Regions from separate parts of the Buttiauxella gaviniae genome, predicted to be linked through region 2. Evidence: predicted binding sites of a transcription regulator. Region 2 holds the regulator's gene; each other region holds the start of a gene.
The links. Region 2 encodes PhoB, which activates phosphate uptake and scavenging genes when phosphate is short. Its sites were predicted from a motif close to CTGTCATAAAACTGNCNNAT; they were not measured.
Positions count from the first base shown of each region.

Region 1: AB1E22_RS09955 (MIP/aquaporin family protein) is a predicted target of PhoB. The motif match lies at 1,012-1,031, and genes of this name have one in related genera.
Region 3: acuI (acrylyl-CoA reductase (NADPH)) is a predicted target of PhoB. The motif match lies at 1,167-1,186, and genes of this name have one in related genera.

Region 1 is NZ_JBFMVT010000002.1:1,996,239-1,998,509, forward strand. It holds gene glpK (glycerol kinase GlpK) at 1-3, opposite strand, end outside; gene AB1E22_RS09955 (MIP/aquaporin family protein) at 25-876, opposite strand; gene zapB (septal ring assembly protein ZapB) at 1,320-1,559, shown strand; gene rraA (ribonuclease E activity regulator RraA) at 1,682-2,167, opposite strand; gene menA (1,4-dihydroxy-2-naphthoate polyprenyltransferase) at 2,260-2,271, opposite strand, start outside.
Region 2 is NZ_JBFMVT010000002.1:2,877,763-2,880,033, forward strand. It holds gene sbcD (exonuclease subunit SbcD) at 1-307, opposite strand, end outside; gene phoB (phosphate response regulator transcription factor PhoB) at 495-1,184, shown strand; gene phoR (phosphate regulon sensor histidine kinase PhoR) at 1,207-2,271, shown strand, end outside.
Region 3 is NZ_JBFMVT010000002.1:3,617,724-3,619,994, reverse strand. It holds gene AB1E22_RS17280 (ABC transporter ATP-binding protein) at 1-129, opposite strand, end outside; gene AB1E22_RS17275 (ABC transporter substrate-binding protein) at 139-1,125, opposite strand; gene acuI (acrylyl-CoA reductase (NADPH)) at 1,386-2,271, shown strand, end outside.

The DNA of each region.
Region 1 (2,271 bases), 880 kb from region 2:
CATAGTTTTGTCCTGAAGTCAGTCTTACAAAGAAGCATTTTGTTGCGTGGAAGTGCTGGATTTCTCATCTTCCACAACACAAACATCGCATGGTAAATGGCGGCCAATCAGCTTACGGTAGCCAAATGCACCTAATGACGCGCCTACTATCGGGCCAAACACTGGCACCAGGAAGTAGGGAATATCGCGACCACCGGTAAAGGCAACATCGCCCCAGCCTGCAAGCCAGGCGAAAAGTTTAGGGCCAAAATCACGCGCTGGGTTCATCGCAAAGCCGGTCAATGGCCCCATGGATGCGCCGATGACCGCAATCAACAAACCAATCAACAGCGGTGCTAAAGGGCCGCGAGGAATGCCGTTGCCATCGTCAGTGAGTGCCAGGATAACGCCCATCAAAATAGCGGTAATCATCATCTCCACGGCAAATGCCTGAACGAGATTAATGTGTGGATTTGGATAGGTTGAGAAAATACCGGCTAAATCCAGGCTTTCTACGCTGCCGCGCACCATGTGATGCGTCTGCTCGTAATCGAGGAATAAATTGTAATACAGGCCATAGACCAATGCTGCGGCGCAGAACGCACCTGCGATTTGCGACACGATAAAGGGCAGTACTTTACGCTTATCGAAGCAGGCGAACAGGCAAAGCGCGATGGTTACAGCCGGATTAAGATGTGCGCCGGAAACCCCTGCGGTCAGGTAGATAGCCATCGCCACCCCCAGGCCCCAGATGATACTGATTTCCCATTGTCCGAAGCTGGCGCCCGCCACTTTTAAGGCGGCAACACATCCTACACCAAAGAAAATCAACAATGCGGTACCCATAAACTCGGCGATGCACTGACCTTTCAAGGTTGATGGAGCTGTCTGACTCATAATAGGGTCCTGAAGGCAAAATTAATGATTATTGTTTGTTCGGGCTTCCCTGCCACGCAGGTGCCATGTAGGCATAGTGTTAATTTATCGTTAACGAACATAAACGAGAAATATCGAACGTTGAATTTGTGTGTCTCGTCATAAAAATGAGCGATCACGCGCTATAAAATGCGCATTATCACCCAATAAAAGCAACGTAAATGCCCAGGTAAGTAATCAAGACGTTAACAAATACTGATTTTGGGCCGCCCGGTCATTCGGCATAAGCCGAAAAACGTTATGTTACGCAAAGAGCGCTTGAACTCGCTGGACACGGCTACTCACGCTACTTACAATCGAGACACGCTGCGTGGAGCGCATATATTCATAAGGTGTCTTCGGGGAATATCCGGGACGGGGATGTAGACATCCATCAACGCCTTGCAATTCAGGAGAGGTTCGAAATGTCATTTGAAGTGTTTGAGAAACTGGAAGCAAAAGTACAGCAGGCGATTGATACCATTACCCTGCTGCAAATGGAAATCGAAGAGCTGAAAGAGACTAACAACAATTTGTCTCAACAAGTTCAACAGGCTCAGGGCAATCACGAAGAATTAGTTCGCGAAAACAATTCTCTGAAAGAACAGCAGCATGTTTGGCAGGATCGTCTGCATGCCCTGTTAGGTAAGATGGAAGAAGTCTAAATACCCGTCATACTTCGAGCCGCAGGGGTGTTGGCTGCTCTCCCTTGCCGCCTACCTGCAACTCGAATTATTTACTAAGAGTATTTAGAAAGAAGAACGGGCGCCTCAGGGCGCCCGTTTTGTTATTCGATATCGAGGGGGTCTTCGGAAAGGATGATACCGGTATTGTCAGCGTAGAGATGGTCGCCGGAGAAAAAGGTCACGCCACCGAAGTTAACGCGCACATCACTTTCACCAACGCCAACACCCGCAGAACCCACAGGAATAGCGGCAATCGCCTGAATACCAATATCCAGTTCTTCCAGGTCATCAACCTGACGGACTGCGCCGTATACCACAATGCCTTCCCACTCGTTTTGAGCAGCCAGACGGGCAAGTTCCGCATCAATCAACGCGCGACGGACAGAGCCACCGCCATCAATTAACAGCACGCGTCCACGGCCATTTTGTTCGAGCAGATCATACAACAATCCGTTGTCCTCGAAACATTTCACCGTGATGATTTGCCCGCCAAAGGACGACCGCCCACCGAAATTGGAAAACAGCGGTTCAACGACGTTGACATCTTCCTGATAGATGTCGCAAAGCTCGGAAGTATCATATTTCATAGGATTAAGATTCTGTTGCTGCACGAGTTGTCAGTATATCGCTTAATGTTAACTGTTGGCAAAATCATCAATTGTTAATTGATATTTGTCAGCTAAAACGACAC
Region 2 (2,271 bases):
AGGTATTCAGGCACGCCATCAGTTCGCGGGATTCATTCAGCGTGGCAACGGAATCATGGTTCCCTGCCAGAACCACCAGAGAGCAGCCGGTCGCCTGAAGCAGCACCACAAAGCGGTTGTACAGTTCACGGGCATAGCTTGGCGGCGATCCGGTATCAAAGATATCGCCAGCAACAATTATGGCATCCACATGATGTTCGACGGCCGCGTTCAGTAGCCATTCAAGAAAAGCCTGGTGCTCCGGCCCGCGGCTTTTGGTATAAAAATTTTGACCAAGATGCCAGTCCGATGTGTGAATGATGCGCATATCTATCCCATGCCAGAAAAAACCTGCGGGGATTATAAGGCCTGGCATCACGAAGGGCACTTATGGTTGTCATAATTCAAGGTGATGAGTCATTGAGCGGTCATGTTTTTCATAAATCTGTCATAAATCTGACGCATAATGGCGCGGCATTGAAACAACAATAATTATTCCTTGAGCAAGGCGAATCATGGCGAAGCGTATATTAGTCGTAGAAGATGAAGCTCCAATCCGTGAAATGGTGAGCTTTGTGCTTGAGCAAAACGGTTTTCAGCCCGTAGAAGCGGAAGATTATGACAGTGCAGTGAATCTCCTTATCGAACCTTTCCCCGATCTGATCTTGCTGGACTGGATGTTGCCCGGCGGCTCCGGGATTCAGTTTATCAAACACCTCAAGCGTGAAGCCCTGACGCGTGAAATACCGGTGATGATGCTGACGGCGCGTGGCGAAGAAGAAGATCGCGTGCGCGGCCTTGAAGTCGGTGCGGATGACTATATTACCAAACCGTTTTCTCCGAAGGAGCTGGTGGCCCGCATCAAAGCTGTGATGCGCCGTATTTCGCCGATGGCGGTTGAAGAAGTCATTGAGATGCACGGGTTAAGTCTTGATCCCTCATCACACCGTGTGATGGCGGGTGAAAACCCATTAGATATGGGGCCAACGGAATTTAAGTTATTACACTTCTTTATGACGCATCCGGAGCGGGTGTACAGCCGTGAACAGTTGCTTAATCACGTCTGGGGCACCAATGTTTATGTCGAAGACCGAACGGTGGACGTCCATATTCGGCGGTTACGCAAAGCGCTCGAACACAGTGAACATGACAGAATGGTACAAACAGTACGCGGTACGGGCTATCGGTTCTCAACCCGTTTTTAATTCTTTCTCAGGAGAGTGACGCGTGCTGGAACGGTTGTCATGGAAAAGGCTGGTGCTGGAGCTGGTGCTCTGTTGCATTCCCGCCGCCATTTTAGGCCTCATCTTTGGCCATTTACCCTGGTTTTTATTACTGTCTGTCACCGGGCTGCTGGTCTGGCATTTCTGGAATTTGCTGCGTTTGTCGTGGTGGTTGTGGGTGGATCGCAGTATGACGCCGCCGCCGGGGCGGGGGAGTTGGGATCCACTGCTCTACGGCCTGCATCAGATGCAGTTGCGTAATAAAAAACGCCGTAAAGAGCTGGGAAGTCTTATCAAACGCTTTCGTAGCGGTGCGGAATCGCTGCCCGATGCGGTGGTGCTGACCACTGAAGAAGGGACAATCTTCTGGTGTAACGGGCTCGCTCAGCAACTCCTGGGTTTGCGTTGGCCGGACGATAACGGGCAAAACATTCTTAACTTATTGCGTTACCCGGAATTCACCCGTTATCTGTCCCAAAAAGATTTTGCCCGCCCGCTAACGCTGGTGCTTAACAATGGTCGCCATCTGGAATTTCGCGTGATGCCTTACAGTGACGAACAGTGGCTGCTGGTGGCGCGGGATGTCACTCAAATGCACCAGCTTGAAGGTGCGCGGCGCAACTTTTTCGCCAACGTCAGCCATGAGCTGCGAACGCCGTTGACCGTGTTGCAAGGCTATCTTGAGATGATGCAGGACCAGGCGCTGGAAGGGCCGCTGCGGGAAAAAGCGCTCGGCACAATGCGCGAACAAACTTCGCGCATGGAAGGGCTGGTTAAGCAGCTTCTGACGTTATCCAAAATTGAAGCGGCTCCGGCGATGGTGCTCAATGAAAAGATTGATGTGCCTTTGATGCTGCGTGTGGTGGAGCGCGAAGCGCAAACGCTCAGCCAGAAAAGGCAAACGCTACAGTTTGAAATCGATTCCACTCTGAAAGTGTTTGGTAACGAAGAGCAACTGCGCAGTGCGATTTCGAATCTGGTGTATAACGCGGTAAACCACACGCCAGAAGGGACGCATATTACGGTGAGCTGGAAGCGGGTCGCGGGTGGCGTGAGTTTTAGCGTGGCC
Region 3 (2,271 bases), 740 kb from region 2:
CGGGCCAATAAACGAAACAAATTCATGGCGACGGAGCGTGAGATTCACCTCATCCAGCGCCGTGACCTGGGTACCATCCGCCGAAATAAACGTCTGGTTAACGTGGCTAAGTTCTATAACAGGCTGCATGGCATTCCCTTATTTAGCGAGGTAATGGCGATCGACCAGCGTTTCCGGGTTCACTTTATCGAGGGGATATTTCATCGATTTCGCCACCCACTCCCAGGTGTCTTTGAGCAGTGCCGGGTCGAATTGCCCCAGGCCGTCACGCTGGCTGATTTCATTCTCAATCAGCGGTTTTGTGACGTTAAATTCGGCTTCCAGCATGGCGACATCCGCTTCCGGCACCATCGCCTTTTGGTCAGCGGCCGCTTTGTCTGGGTGCGCAAGGCTAAATTCAATCGACTTTTTCGCCGCACGCAGGAAGCGCGCAACCACATCCGGCTTTTCGTTGATAAGCTTTTCAGAGGCGAAATAGGACAGGCCGTAACCATTTAAGCCGTAATCCGTCCACGCCAGTTCGAGCGGTTTTTTACCCACCTGCGCAAGCGTCGCTTCTACTCCTGGCCGGTTGGTTGACCACACGACAACGCCGTCAACGCGCCCTTGCGCCAGCATTGGTACCAGCGTGCCGGGATCGGCCTTGATCTGTTTTACGCTATCGGGATCGACGCCGTTGTTTTGCAGCATGATGGGCAAAATCGCGTTAGAGGCCGAGAATGTCGGAATGCCCAGCGTTTTCCCCTTCAGGCTTTTCATGTCAGTCACACCGCTGCCCTGCCAGGTGTAAATCGCGTCAGGCTGTTTTGAGTAGATGCTCATGATGGCTTTTACCGGAATGCCGCCTTCGGCCTGCGCCATCATGAGTGAGGCAATACCACCGGTGCCAATATCTGCCGCACCGGAGGCGATTTTAGTTAGCGTGTCGCTGCTGCCCCGGCCCGGTAAAATAGTGACATCGAGCCCCTCTTCGGCATAAAACCCCTCTTTTACGCCCACAAAAACAAACGCTTTATCACCGCCGTTGGGCATCCAGTCGAGCTGCAACTTTAGTTTATCGACCGCCACGGCATGCGCACTTGCCAGGGCCAGGGCTACTGCGGTGGTGAGTGGTAATAGACGCATGCTTATCTCCTCAAAGGTGGTCGAATCCGCCCGACGGGCATATGTGAAACATTTGTCACAACAACGAGAAACATTTGTTTCAAACATACGAGGAGTAAGGTTAAAAGTTAAAATAGGAAAATCTTATAGGCCTGCTAAAAAGCAGGCAATTAACAAGGAATTGCACGGGTCTTCTTTATTCTCACCGGCTTCGGGTATACCGTGTTGGGCATTAGAAACATCTCAACCGAAACGCTCGGTGCATAGAATGAGGATTCGTTATGAAAGCAGTGGTACTTGAACAAGTGGAAGGCCAGACTCAGGCCGAAGTAAAACAGATTTCCTTCCCGGCTGAAGAGCTTGGAAATGTGTTGGTCGACGTTGAGTGGTCAAGCCTGAACTATAAAGATGCCCTGGCGATCACCGGTAAAGGCAAAATCATCCGCAACTTCCCGATGGTGCCAGGGATTGATTTCGCGGGCCGCGTGGCAAGCAGCAGCGACGCCGCTTTCAGCGCGGGCCAGAAAGTGGTGCTGACCGGTTGGGGCGTGGGTGAAAATCATTGGGGCGGCCTTGCCGAACAGGCTCGCGTCAAATCTGAATGGCTGGTTCCCCTGCCTGCGGGCCTGAGCGCACGCAAAGCGATGATCGTCGGTACCGCGGGTTTCACGGCGATGCTGTGTGTGATGGCACTCGAAGATGCGGGCATCACACCGGAAAGCGGTGAAGTGGTTGTGACCGGTGCCAGCGGCGGCGTGGGCAGCACCGCTATCGCTCTGCTTCATGCGTTGGGCTACCAGGTTGTGGCCGTTTCTGGCCGCGAATCCACCCATGACTATTTACGCCAGTTAGGCGCCAGCCGTATTCTGCCGCGCAGCGAATTTGCCGAAACGCGCCCGCTGGAAAAACAGGTCTGGGCCGGTGCGGTCGATACCGTTGGCGGCAACGTGCTCGCTAAACTGCTGGCGCAAATGAACTACTCCGGTTGTGTCGCAGCCTGCGGCCTGGCGGGCGGTTTCTCTCTGCCAACCACCGTGATGCCATTCATTCTGCGTAACGTGCGTCTGCAAGGCGTGGATTCCGTAAGCGCCCCGCAAGAACGCCGCATCGCTGCGTGGAAACGCCTGGCTGAATTGCTGCCAGAAAGTTTCTACGAAACGGCAACAA